Regions from separate parts of the Streptococcus taoyuanensis genome, predicted to be linked through region 1. Evidence: predicted binding sites of a transcription regulator. Region 1 holds the regulator's gene; the other holds the start of a gene.
The links. The regulator HrcA, encoded in region 1, represses chaperone genes, less so after heat shock. The targets are predictions, from matches to a motif close to TTAGCACTCNNNNNNNNNGAGTGCTAA.

Region 1 (7,127 bases):
TATACGAACGTTCCCAGTTGAGAAGGGCGATTTTAAGGGGATTGTGCTACAATGGAAGCAAATAGATAGAATGGAGCAGTGAAATGAAAGCAATTATTACAGTCGTTGGAAAAGACCAAAAAGGAATCGTAGCCGGTGTCGCAACGAAAGTGGCAGAATTGGGACTCAATATCGACGATATCTCTCAAACGGTATTGGATGAGTACTTTACCATGATGGCGGTTGTATCGTCAGATGAGAAAAAGGATTTCACGCAGCTTCGTTCAGAGTTGGAAGAATTCGGTCAGTCTCTTCATGTCAAAATCAATATCCAGAGCGCAGCGATTTTTGATGCCATGCACAATTTGTAAGATAGGGGTTGAGAATTTATGGATATTAAACAGGTAACAGAAACCATTGCCATGATTGAGGAGCAAAACTTTGATGTTCGGACCATCACCATGGGGATTTCACTTCTAGATTGTATTGATCCAGATATCGATAAGGCAGCAGAAAAAGTCTACAATAAGATTGTGACAAAGGCCAAAGATTTGGTGGCTGTTGGAGATGAGATTGCGGCAGAACTGGGTATTCCTATTGTCAACAAGCGGGTTTCGGTCACTCCGATTTCTATTATCGGGGCGGCAACCAATGCGACAGATTATGTACCCTTTGCCAAGGCGTTGGATCGTGCGGCTAAAGAGATCGGAATTAACTTTATCGGTGGCTTCTCAGCCCTGGTTCAAAAAGGCTACCAAAAGGGGGATGAGATCCTCATCAATTCTATTCCTCGAGCTCTTGCAGAGACGGATTTTGTCTGCTCTTCGGTTAACATCGGTTCCACTAAGACAGGGATCAATATGACAGCTGTCCGAGACATGGGTCGTATTATTAAAGAAGCCTCCCAAGCGGATCCAATGGGGCCAGGGAAACTGGTGGTCTTTGCCAATGCGGTAGAAGATAATCCTTTTATGGCGGGTGCCTTCCACGGTGTTGGTGAAGCGGATGTTGTCATCAACGTTGGGGTTTCAGGACCTGGTGTCGTCCAACGGGCGATTGAAAAAGTACCAGGCGCTAGCTTTGATGTATTGGCTGAAACCGTCAAGAAGACAGCTTTCAAGATCACACGTGTCGGCCAATTAGTGGGTCAAATGGCTAGTGAACGTCTAGGTGTTGAGTTTGGGATTGTAGACTTGTCTCTCGCGCCAACACCAGCTGTTGGGGATTCGGTTGCCCGTGTCCTTGAAGCCATGGGGCTTGAAGTAGTTGGAACCCATGGAACTACAGCAGCGCTAGCTCTGCTCAATGACCAAGTGAAAAAAGGCGGCATCATGGCTTGTAACCAAGTCGGTGGGTTGTCAGGTGCCTTCATTCCTGTCTCAGAAGATGAAGGGATGATTGCGGCGGTCCAATCAGGCCATATCAACCTGGAAAAATTGGAAGCTATGACAGCTATCTGTTCAGTCGGTCTAGATATGATTGCCATCCCAGCTGATACTCCAGATACAACCATTGCGGCCATGATCGCCGATGAAGCAGCTATCGGGGTCATCAACCAAAAGACAACAGCCGTTCGGATCATTCCTTATGGCAAGGAAGGCGATATGTTAGAGCTTGGTGGACTTCTTGGGTCTGCTCCGGTAATGAAGGTCAACAAGGCTTCGTCAGCTGATTTCATTGCCCGTGGTGGTCAAATTCCAGCTCCGGTTCATAGCTTTAAAAACTAAGAGAAATCTAGTATAATAGTAGAAAATAGAAAAGGCTGTGATGATAAAACTCCAGACTTTTTTCTTGCAAAAGGAGACAAGATGGCTAAAACAAGATTATTTGTGATTCGTCATGGGAGAACCATGTTTAATACCATTGACCGTGCTCAAGGTTGGTCCGATACACCCTTGACAGCAGAAGGAGAACGAGGGATTCAGGCTCTGGGAATCGGCTTGCGTGAGTCTGGTTTGGAGTTTACTCGAGCTTATTCCAGTGATTCAGGCCGTGCCATTCAGACCATGGGGATCATTCTCGATGAATTGGGCTTGAAAGACCAGATTCCTTATCGCTTTGACAAACGGATCCGCGAGTGGTGTTTTGGTAGCTTTGATGGGGCATACGTTGGGGAGCTCTTTCACGGTGTCGTGCCGCGCGTGCTAGATGTAGAGGATTATAAGACCTTGACCTTGGAAGACTTGGCCAATGGCATTTGCCAAGTGGACACAGCGAATTGGGCTGAACCTTGGGAAGTTTTGAAAGGCCGAATCTTAGAAGGTTTTGAAGCCATCGCCAAAGAAGTAGAAGAAAATGGTGGAGGCAATGCCTTGGTGGTCAGCCATAGTTGGACCATTCAGACCTTGGTCTGCTTGATCGAAGGAAAACCAAATCTCAATCTGCCTCTTTCAAACGGTAGTGTTACCCTTGTAGAATATGAAGATGGAAAATTGACGGTTAAGGGGGTTGGAGATAGCAGTTACCGTGAGGTAGGTGAAAGCTTGCAAGAATCCTAGTCCATCCTGAAAGGCTGACCCTTTGGTCATGCCTTTTCTTTCTCTCAAAACTTGTAAGAGCTTTCCTTCTTTCTTTTTGTAAAAAATGATATAATGAAAGAGATACATACGGAGGTAATAGAATGACAAAAACCAGATTATATATTGCTCGTCATGGAAAAACCATGTTTAATACCATTGGGCGAGCACAGGGCTGGTCAGACACTCCGCTGACAGAAGCAGGAGAGCGTGGGATTCGAGAATTAGGACTTGGTCTCAAGGAAGCTGGGCTTTCTTTTGAAGAGGCTGTTTCGAGTGATTCTGGACGCACCATTCAAACCATGGGAATTATTCTTCAAGAACTCGGTCTGACAGGGAAAATCCCTTATCGTTATGACAAACGGATCCGCGAGTGGTGTTTTGGTAGTTTTGACGGTGCTTATGATGGTGATCTCTTCATGGGGGTCTTACCTCGTGTCTTTAAGGTCGATGATTTCCATCAGTTGAGCCTAATGGAGTTAGCAGAAGGAATCGTCGAAGTGGATACCACTGGATGGGCTGAATCCTGGGGAGCCTTGAGTAGTCGGATCAAAGAAGGTTTTGAAGCCATCGCAAAAGAGGTCGAAGCAGCTGGCGGCGGCAATGCTATTGTGGTTAGCCATGGTATGACCATTACGACCTTGATTTATCTCATTGATCCAAAAGCAGTCGAAGAATTGGTCTTGGACAACGGAAGCGTGACAGTTTTGGCCTATGAGGATGGTGCTTTCAGTATTGAAAAGATTGGGGATCTATCTTATCGTAAGGTTGGAGCAAAACTTCTAGAGGGTGGCCATGACGAATAAGTATAGACGCGCAAGAAAAAAACGTAAGAAGTGGTGGCCTTACCTATTGAGTTTCTTTCTTCTTGTGGTCCTTGGATCAGGAATTGGTGCTTACTTAGCGAAACCAAGCTTGTTTTCAGGGCTTCAGTTTTGGAAGGCTAAAAAAACAGCTGTAACGACTCCCTCTTCTTCTAAGAAAAAGAAAGAAAAATCAGATTTACCAGCCGTTTCGACCAAAGACTGGCAGTTGATCTTGGTCAATCGTGACAATGTGAAGCCAGAGCTGAACCCACAATTGACAGATGTAGATGCTATCAAAGTGGATAGTCGGATTGTAGAACCAACTCGTCAATTCTTAGAAGCAGCTCGCAAAATTGCCCCAGAAGAAACCTTGATATCAGGCTATCGAAGTGTGGCCGAGCAAACAGAGCTCTATAATGAGCGTGTTGCGCAACTAGAGGCTAGCGGCCTTTCGCACGAAGAAGCTGAAAAGCAGGTGCAGACCCAGGTACAGGTCCCTGGTGCGAGTGAACACCAGACAGGACTTGCGATTGATATGAGTGTCGAAGCTGGTCAAAGTGATGAGTTGGGCTTGCAGTTGGCTGCCATCGCACCGCAATATGGCTTTGTTCTTCGCTACCCAGATGGGAAGAGCAACATCACGGGTGTGAACTTTGAGAATTGGCATTTCCGTTATGTTGGCGTAGAAAATGCTCAGTATATGGCCAAGCATCAGCTAGTATTGGAAGAATATATTCAGCTATTGAAAAAAGCTGGCAAATAAGAGGAGATTCACTTCTCTAGGTCTTAAGAATGATTTTTAGCACTCTTGAAAAAAGAGTGCTAATTTTTTGGATTTTTCTCTTGACTTTCTTTTGGATGGGTGTATAATAGAATCATGGTTTAGCACTTGAGTGTTCAGAGTGCTAAAAATGAAAGAGAGGTGAGGTCATGGTTACAGAACGTCAAAATGAGATTCTTAATCTTGTTGTCGATATCTTTACCAAGACCCACGAACCAGTCGGTTCAAAAGCACTGCAAGATGTTATTCAATCCAGTAGTGCGACCATCCGAAACGACATGGCTGCCCTCGAAAAGCAAGGCTTACTAGAAAAAGCCCACACTTCGAGTGGACGGCTGCCTAGCCGAGCTGGTTTCCAATATTTTGTTCAGAACTCGCTTGATCTAGAGCTGATTGATGAGCAAGATGTCTACCAGGTGGTGAAAGCCTTTGATTTCGAAGCCTTTAAGTTAGACGATATCTTGGATGCTACGGCCAAGTTACTAGCCCAGATGACGGGTTACACCGCAGTGATTCAGGATGTTGAACCGACACGTCAGCGCTTGACTGGTTTTGAAATTGTTCCATTATCCAATCACGATGCCTTAGCAGTTCTGACCTTGGATGAATCAAAGCCTGTCACCGTCCAGTTTGCCATTCCAAAGAATTTCTTAACCAGTGACTTGGAAATCTTCCATCAGCTGGTTCAAGAACGCTTCATTGGAAATACAGTTTTGGATATCCACTACCGCTTGCGGACGGAGATTCCACAGATTGTACAGCGCTATTTCAAGACGACAGACAATGTGCTGGATCTCTTTGATTACGTCTTCTCGCAACTGTTTCAAGAACTGGTCTTTGTAGAAGGAAAGGTTTCATCATTAACCTACGCCGATCTTCAGACCTATCAGTTCTTAGACAATCCCCAACATGTGGCCTTGGAGTTGCGAGGGGGAATGCCAGAAGACCAAATGACCCAGATCCTGGTTGCGGAATCCCAAGAGAAGGCCTTGAAAAATGTGACAGTGATTAGTCACAAGTTCTTAGTTCCTTATCGTGGGATGGCCCTCATGCATGTGATCGGTCCCGTAGAGATGGACTACAGGCGTGTGATAAGCCTGGTCAATGTTATCGGCCGAGTACTGGTCATGAAGTTGACGGATTACTACCGTTACCTCAATAGCAACCATTATGAAGTAAATTAAGACTAAATGAAAGGGGTGTATGCCTTGACAGAAGATATCAAAAAAGAAGACGTGAAAGAAGAGGAAGTTGCCCAAACAACTGAAGAAGTTGTAGAGGAAAGCAACCAACCTTCTGAGTTAGAAGAAGCACAAGCGCGTGCCGAAGAATTTGAAAACAAATACCTTCGTGCTCATGCAGAAATGCAAAACATTCAGCGCCGTGCTAATGAAGAACGTCAACAATTACAAAAATACCGTAGCCAAGATTTGGCAAAAGCGATCTTACCATCACTGGACAACCTCGAACGCGCCCTTGCCGTCGAAGGATTGACAGATGATGTGAAGAAGGGCTTGGAAATGGTCCAAGAAAGTTTGGTACATGCTCTGAAAGAAGAAGGAATCGAAGAAATTCCAGCGGACGGAGCCTTTGACCATAACTACCACATGGCCATCCAAACCTTACCTGCAGATGACGAACATCCAGCAGACACTATCGCACAAGTCTTCCAAAAAGGCTACAAACTCCATGACCGCATCCTTCGCCCAGCCATGGTAGTGGTTTATAACTAGGCTGTCTTGTCCGAAACGACACTAAACTATGAAAGAAAGATAAGACGCAAGCCGGAGGCTTGCAAGGAATATATTTCCCGCCGTGGTGAAAGTTTCAGTAGCTTGTGCTACTGAAACAGGGGATTTTTGAGACAGTAGGCTCAAAAATAAGTGATGAAATCCCGAAGGGAGTTGCTCACGTCCCCACCACTTAAGGGAAATATCAAAAAGAAAAAAAGAGAAAAAACAACGAGGAGAAAAACATATGTCTAAAATTATCGGTATTGACTTAGGTACAACAAACTCAGCAGTAGCAGTTCTTGAAGGAACTGAATCAAAAATCATCGCAAACCCAGAAGGAAACCGCACAACTCCATCTGTTGTGTCATTCAAAAACGGTGAAATCATCGTTGGTGACGCTGCAAAACGTCAAGCAGTCACAAACCCAGATACCATCATCTCTATCAAATCTAAGATGGGTACTTCTGAAAAAGTTTCTGCAAACGGTAAAGAATACACACCACAAGAAATTTCAGCTATGATTCTTCAATACTTGAAAGGTTACGCTGAAGATTACCTTGGTGAAAAAGTAACGAAAGCAGTTATCACAGTTCCTGCTTACTTCAACGATGCACAACGTCAAGCAACTAAAGACGCTGGTAAAATCGCTGGTCTTGAAGTAGAACGTATCGTCAACGAACCAACAGCAGCAGCCCTTGCTTATGGTTTGGATAAGACTGATAAAGAAGAAAAAATCTTGGTATTCGACCTTGGTGGTGGTACATTCGACGTATCTATCCTTGAATTGGGTGATGGTGTCTTTGATGTATTGGCAACTGCAGGGGATAACAAACTCGGTGGTGACGACTTTGACCAAAAAATCATCGACTACATGGTTGAAGAATTCAAGAAAGAAAATGGTATCGACTTGTCAACAGACAAGATGGCGCTTCAACGTTTGAAAGATGCAGCTGAAAAAGCGAAGAAAGACCTTTCTGGTGTGACTTCAACTCAAATCAGCTTGCCATTCATCACTGCAGGCGCTGCTGGACCTCTTCACTTGGAAATGACCTTGACTCGTGCGAAATTCGATGATTTGACTCGTGACCTTGTAGAACGTACGAAAACTCCAGTTCGCCAAGCCCTTTCAGATGCAGGTTTGAGCTTGTCAGATATCGACGAAGTCATCCTTGTCGGTGGTTCAACTCGTATCCCTGCCGTTGTAGAAGCTGTTAAAGCTGAAACTGGTAAAGAACCAAACAAATCAGTGAACCCTGACGAAGTAGTGGCTATGGGTGCTGCTATCCAAGGTGGTGTGATCACTGGTGACGTC
Region 2 (7,127 bases), on a different contig from region 1:
CGTAGCAAAATGAAATACCTCATTTTGGTCAGTCATGGTGGACTGGCAGAAGGTCTAAAAACATCACTAGCCATGTTTGCTGGTGACAAGTTGGATCAGGTCATCGCAGTTGGACTCAAAGAAGGAAAATCAGTCGATGACTTCGCAGTTGATTTCAGAGAGAGCATTTCAGGATTGACAGCTGATGATTCTGTTTTGGTCTTGGCAGATATCGTAGGTGGTAGTCCATTAACCACTGCAGCCACGGTTCTAGAAGAAGCTGGAAAGCTCGATGGTGCCTTGATCCTTGGTGGGATGAACCTCACCATGGCCTTGACGGCAGTTGTGATGAAGGATGTGTTGGATGGAGACGATTTGTCAGCTACCATCTTATCAGAAGCACGATCTGCACTACAGCCTTTTGAAGTTTCAGCCACTGGTGCTGAAGAAGATGATGACGATATTTAATAGGGAGGTACCTTATGGTAGTAACATTTGTACGGATTGATGACCGCATGATTCACGGTCAAACAGTCACACGCTGGGCAAAGGAAAAACCATGTGATGGTTTGATTGCCGTAAATGATGCAGCAGCATCAAACAAGGTTTTGATCCAAGCTTACAAAGGCGCATCAGACAAGAAAACCTTTGTATGGACAAAGGAAGCCTTTAAAGAAAAATCAGCAAAAGTAACAGAATCAGATAGTCGTTACTTCTTGATCACCAAAAATCCAATCGATATGAAGGAAATTTTGGTCGACCAAGGGTTTGTCCCAGGTGATGTCAAAGAAATCATTGTTGGCCCTGCAAATGATCGTCCTGGAGCTGTGAAATTGGGGAATAACCAATCCATCACTCAGGAAGAAGCAGAAGCCTTCCAAGCCATTCAAGCAGCAGGCTACAAGGTGAAATTCCAATTGTTGCCAGATGTTTCCATCGGTTATTGGGATGATTTCAAATCAAAATTTGGTTTTTAAAACTAACAGTCTTATCTGTTAGGTAAATAAATTTACAAACAAAAGGAGCGTTTGTTATGACAATTTCATGGATTCAAGCAATCTTGCTTGGTATTTTCGCCAGCTTGTCTTCAATGCCTGGTATGGGAGGTTCCAGTATCGGGAACTATACACTCGGTCGTCCTTTGATCGGTGGGTTGATTTCAGGTTTAATTCTTGGAGATGTGACAACTGGTATTATGGTCGGGGTTGCCCTTCAAGTCGTTTATATCGCCTTGGTAACACCTGGTGGTACCGTATCTGCCGATGTGCGTGCCATCTCTTACATCGGTGTTCCTCTTGCTATCTTGTTTGTGCATGCCAATAACATCACAGATGAAGCAGGAATCGCCGCAGCTGCAGCTCCAATCGGTGCAGCCGTTGGGACAATCGGTACCGTTCTTTTCTACGGTACCGCTACTATGAACTTGGTATGGCAACACATTGGTTGGAAAGCCGTTGAAGAAGGAAACTTCAAAAAACTCTACGCAGTTGACTGGGTTTACCCTTGGATCTCTCACTTCCTCTTCTCTTTCCTTCCAACAATGATTATCACCAAATACGGTGAAAACATGGTTGATTTGATGAAACAATACCTTCCTATGGATGGTTACTGGATGAAAGCCCTCTTTACAGTCGGTGCTCTTCTCCCATGTGTCGGTATTGCCATCTTGTTGAAACAAATTGTTACAGAAGCAACTGACTTCATTCCATTCTTTGTTGGATTTACCTTGGCAAAATCTCTCGGATTGAACTTGGTATCCAGTGCCGTTGTTTCATTAATCTTTGCAGTAATCTACTATGAACTTGAAGTGATCAAATCGATGAAAGCTGCTCCAGCCGGAGTGGTGGATCTAGACGATGATGAGGAGGATATTTAAAATGGCTGATAGAAAGAAAATTTCAAAGAAAACATTAGCAAAAGCATTCCATCATTGGTATTATGGTCATTTGACTTGTTTCTCTCAAGAACATATGCAAACTTTCGGGTACTTGACTTCTATGCTTCCAATCGTAGAAGAAATGTATGACACAAAAGAAGAACAAAAGGATGCTATGCAAACCTATACGGCCTTCTTCAACACTGAACCACAACTTGGATCTCTTGTTGTAGGGATCACAGCTGGTTTGGAAGAAGCACGTGCAAACGGAGATGCAGTAGATGGCGAAACCATCAACGGTATGCGTGCCGGTTTGATGGGACCAATTGCTGGTATTGGTGACTCATTGGTTGTTGGTACCTTGATCCCAGTTCTCTTGGGGATTGCCCTTGGACTTTCTAAAGGTGGTAACGTCGCTGGTGCTCTCTTCTACATCGTCGTATGGAACCTCTTAGTCTACTTTGGTATGCGCTTTGCCTTCTTCAAAGGTTACCAATTAGGGGATAAAGCCGTTGAATTTCTTGTAGGACCAAAAGGACAAGCTCTTCGTAAAGCGATCAGCGTTGTCGGTGGTATGGTTATCGGTGCCGTAGCAGCTACTTGGGTATCTGTTACAACAGCCCTTCAATTCAAGAACGCTGAAGGAAAAGTCTTCTTGAACATCCAAGAAAAGATCGATGGTGTTTATCCAGGTCTCTTGACAGCAGCCTTCATCACTCTTTGCTGGTGGTTGATGTCTAAGAAAAAAATTTCACCAAACAAAGTTATGTTACTTCTCGTTGTAGTTGCTTTGATCGGTGTTGCCCTTGGTATCTTTGATCCACATCTTAAATACTAAGGAAAAGAAAAAACGAATTTGCTAGTAGGAGTTTTTGAGAATGAAGTGAATGGACCTCCTTTACTTGCACTTCATTCTCAATTTTTATGAGGAGGAATCCCATGGTTACAAAACAAGAACTTGTCAATGGATATGAAACAGAAATCAACTACCAACGCCACATGCTTGAAAACCTTGGTCGTTGGTTCAGCTTACTCTTTATCATTGCCAGTATTGGTGTGGTATTGATCTATCTCTTTCACAAAAGTTTCCTCCCACTCTTGATCCTCGGGATTTTACTAGCCTTGGTTGGAATTTTAGGCATGATCGTTTTTGGATATGGCATCTACCGCGGGCGGATCAATCTTCAAAAAGTGATCGATGATTTCAATCAAAAATTGACAATTTTAAATTGATATTTTAGAAACATCTCATCTATTTTTGAGGTGTTTTTTTCTTGACTATTTCTGACCAAGTGATACAATAGAAACATAGGTTAGCACTTACGTATAGAGAGTGCTAAAAACACGTATGGAGGAATGAACATGTTAAAACCATTAGGAGACCGTGTGGTCTTAAAAGTAGAAGAAAAAGAACAGACTGTTGGAGGTTTTGTCCTCGCAGGTGCGAGCAAGGCCGATACAAAAACAGCTGAAGTAGTGGCCGTTGGTGAAGGTGTGCGTACCCTAAGTGGTGAACTCATTGCTCCAGCTGTAAAAGCAGGAGACCACGTTTTGGTTGAAAGCCATGCAGGAATTGAAGTGAAAGATGGGGAAGAAACCTATACCATCGTTGGAACATCAAACATTCTTGCAATTGTAGAGTAAGAGAAGAAAGAGGTAAGAGAAATGGCAAAAGATATTAAATTTTCATCTGATGCACGTTCTGCAATGGTCCGTGGTGTCGATGTCTTAGCAGATACAGTGAAAGTTACGTTGGGCCCTAAAGGACGCAATGTGGTTCTTGAAAAATCATTTGGTTCACCTTTGATCACAAATGATGGGGTGACTATCGCAAAAGAAATCGAATTGGAAGACCATTTTGAAAATATGGGTGCTAAATTGGTGTCAGAAGTGGCTTCTAAGACCAATGATATCGCAGGTGACGGTACAACGACCGCAACGGTCTTGACTCAAGCTATCGTCCGTGAAGGGATCAAAAACGTCACTGCAGGTGCTAACCCAATTGGCATCCGCCGTGGGATTGAGACCGCTGTTGCAACAGCGGTAGAAGCTTTGAAAAACAATGCGATTCCAGTATCGAGTAAGGAAGCGATTGCTCAAGTAGCTGCTGTGTCTTCTCGTTCTGAAAAAGTCGGTGAGTACATCTCTGAAGCCATGGAAAAAGTTGGCAAAGATGGGGTTATCACGATTGAAGAGTCACGTGGAATGGAAACAGAACTGGAAGTCGTTGAAGGCATGCAGTTTGACCGTGGTTACCTCTCACAATATATGGTCACTGACAATGAAAAAATGGTGGCTGACCTTGAAAATCCATACATTTTGATCACTGACAAGAAGATTTCAAATATCCAAGAAATCTTGCCATTGTTGGAAAGTATTCTTCAAAGCAACCGTCCACTCTTGATCATCGCAGATGATGTCGATGGCGAAGCTCTTCCAACACTTGTCTTGAACAAGATCCGCGGTACCTTTAATGTCGTAGCTGTCAAGGCACCAGGATTTGGTGATCGCCGCAAAGCCATGTTAGAAGACATTGCCATCTTGACAGGTGGTACAGTCATTACAGACGATCTTGGTTTGGAATTGAAAGATGCAACCATTGAAGCCCTTGGTCAAGCAGCTAAAGTGTCAGTTGATAAAGACAGCACTGTCATTGTCGAAGGCTCTGGTAACCCAGAAGCGATTGCTAACCGTGTGGCTGTCATCAAGTCACAAATCGAAACCACAACCTCTGAATTTGACCGTGAAAAATTACAAGAACGTTTGGCTAAATTGTCTGGTGGTGTTGCCGTAATCAAGGTTGGTGCTGCAACAGAAACAGAATTGAAAGAAATGAAACTCCGTATCGAAGATGCCCTTAATGCGACTCGCGCAGCCGTTGAAGAAGGGATCGTTGCCGGAGGTGGTACAGCCCTTGTCAATGTCATCTCTGCAGTCGCAGCCCTTGAATTAGAAGGAGATGAAGCGACAGGACGCAATATCGTTCTTCGTGCTTTGGAAGAGCCAGTGCGCCAAATTGCCCACAATGCCGGTTACGAAGGATCTATTGTGATTGATCGCTTGAAAAATGCCGAAGTCGGAACAGGTTTCAATGCCGCAACAGGTGAATGGGTGAATATGATTGATGCAGGAATCATCGACCCAGTTAAAGTGAGCCGTTCAGCCCTTCAAAACGCCGCTTCCGTAGCGAGTCTGATCTTGACAACCGAAGCAGTCGTAGCCAACAAACCAGAACCAGCAGCCCCAGCAGGACCAGGAATGGATCCAAGCATGATGGGTGGGATGATGTAACCTGATACCAATGATTGGTGCTAAAGCACCGAATCATTGGACGGTAGCCGCTATGTTGCGGCCTACCTAATCATCTTACTAGCTCAAAGGGAGGAAAATATCGTTCCTCCCTTTTCACGTCGTAACCCCTTGGTTAATTTATCAGGTGCATTTATTGTTATGGCAAGCACCATGGTGCCTTGCCGAAGTGTCTTACTAGCTCAAAGGGAGGAAAGTATCGTTCCTCCCTTTTTCGCGTCGTAACCGCTACAAATGATTGAGGCTATGACTCTCATCATTTGACGCCAGCCGCTATTGTGCGGTCTGGCTAATCGTCTTACTAGCTCAAAGAGAGTGGGACATAAATCGGTAATTCGTTAGAATTCGATTTCGTCGTCCCACCTCCGCACAGTTGAGTAGGGCTGTAAAAACTGATAAAATCAGCGTAGTAGAGCCCACTCAACCACTGTGTCTTGCTCGACAATCCAAAAATAATTGAGGGGCTAGGACTTTTGTCCCAGCCTCTTTTTATCGTGCTTTGGGATTTTCATTTGTTATGGAATAATATTTTTATTTTAAATTTTGTAACAGAAATGATAAATACTAGTTAAAGAGGACTTGCGTAGATGCTTGGGAATCAAGCGTTTGTTGTGTTTTCAGGCGGAGGAATATTTGCCAACAAATTGCAATACAAATTAACTGATTTTGTAATAATTCTAGTGTATACTATTAAGAGTAGATCACAGGTCTACATTGTTGCAAGGGGAGAACTTCCCACATACATGTCTATTGACAATAAAACTTGATCGTAATATCGCTGTTAGTAAAATGAGAGTTTGAACATAGCATAGATTTTATCGACCTTTTTCATATTAAAAAATATTTTTCAAATTCCCCTTGCGCAAGCTCTTCCGGATTCCTCCGGGAGAGTTTTTTTGTTAAGGAGAAAAGGTAGAAGGGCTATTAAGTCTCTTTTGAAAGAGTGGCTCAGCAGGCATCATTTATGGTAAAATAGAACATATTCGTAGAGGGGAAGGAGTGAGGACTTTGTTGAAGATTTTTGTGTTAGAAGATGAATGGATCCAACAATCGCGTATCGAAGCGGTTTTGCAGGATCTCATCCGTCAAAAATTCTTGCAATGCAAAGCGCCAGAAGTGTTTGGGAAGTCAAGCCAGTTGCTGGATGCTATCACAGAGAGAGGCGCCCATCACCTATTCTTTTTAGATATCGAGATTAAAGGTGAGGAGAAAAAGGGGCTGGAGATCGCAAAAGAGATTCGTAAGAAAGATCCCCATGCGACCATTGTCTTTGTCACCACTCACTCTGAATTTATGCCCATTACCTTTCAGTACAAAGTGGCTGCCTTGGATTTTATCGATAAAACGCTGGGTGAGGAAGAGTTCAAAGAGAGAATCAGCTCAGCCATCGATTATACCTTGGAGCAAGCTGGGACCACGATTGCGCAAGATGCTTTTACATTTGAGAGTGCGATGGCGCGTGTACAAGTTCCCTTTAATAAGATTTTGTATGTTGAAACGTCTCCAACCATTCACAAGGTTATTTTACACACCCAGGATGAGCGCTTAGAATTTTACGCCAGTATTGCCGATATCGAAAAAGCAGATCCCCGCTTGTATCGGTGCCACCGCTCCTTTGTGGTGAATCCACAAAATATTACGAAGATTGATAAAGAAGCCAAGAAAGCTTTTTTTGAAAATGGGGACAATTGCTTGATCTCACGGACCAAGTATAGAGGCTTACTGGAAGCTTTGAAAAAATAGAAGGGAGAAGGAATTGCTGTTAAATATTCTAATGTCTTACTTAAAGTTCTTCGTCAGCATGCTGATCTATCGTCATATCAGTAGACAAGAGTTCGCTTGGCGCTGGCTCTTTTTGTGCCCTTTCTTCTTTGCAGTCGTCTTTACCCTTGTGCCACCGGTAGGCTTTTTTGGCTATTTCTTAGTATTTATTGCCTATAGTTTCTATCGAAATCGTAACATA

Region 2: groES (co-chaperone GroES) is a predicted target of HrcA. The motif match lies at 3,169-3,195, and genes of this name have one in related genera.

Annotation. Positions count from the first base shown of each region.
Region 1 is NZ_JARQVW010000023.1:100-7,226, forward strand. It holds gene P5Y91_RS10250 (ACT domain-containing protein) at 84-350, shown strand; gene P5Y91_RS10255 (PFL family protein) at 369-1,706, shown strand; gene P5Y91_RS10260 (histidine phosphatase family protein) at 1,788-2,477, shown strand; gene P5Y91_RS10265 (histidine phosphatase family protein) at 2,600-3,301, shown strand; gene P5Y91_RS10270 (M15 family metallopeptidase) at 3,291-4,064, shown strand; gene hrcA (heat-inducible transcriptional repressor HrcA) at 4,232-5,266, shown strand; gene grpE (nucleotide exchange factor GrpE) at 5,291-5,815, shown strand; gene dnaK (molecular chaperone DnaK) at 6,060-7,127, shown strand, end outside.
Region 2 is NZ_JARQVW010000010.1:62,748-69,874, forward strand. It holds gene P5Y91_RS07315 (PTS sugar transporter subunit IIA) at 10-447, shown strand; gene P5Y91_RS07320 (PTS sugar transporter subunit IIB) at 462-956, shown strand; gene P5Y91_RS07325 (PTS mannose/fructose/sorbose/N-acetylgalactosamine transporter subunit IIC) at 1,013-1,855, shown strand; gene P5Y91_RS07330 (PTS system mannose/fructose/sorbose family transporter subunit IID) at 1,839-2,693, shown strand; gene P5Y91_RS07335 (hypothetical protein) at 2,795-3,088, shown strand; gene groES (co-chaperone GroES) at 3,218-3,499, shown strand; gene groL (chaperonin GroEL) at 3,521-5,146, shown strand; gene P5Y91_RS07350 (response regulator transcription factor) at 6,173-6,907, shown strand; gene P5Y91_RS07355 (sensor histidine kinase) at 6,921-7,127, shown strand, end outside.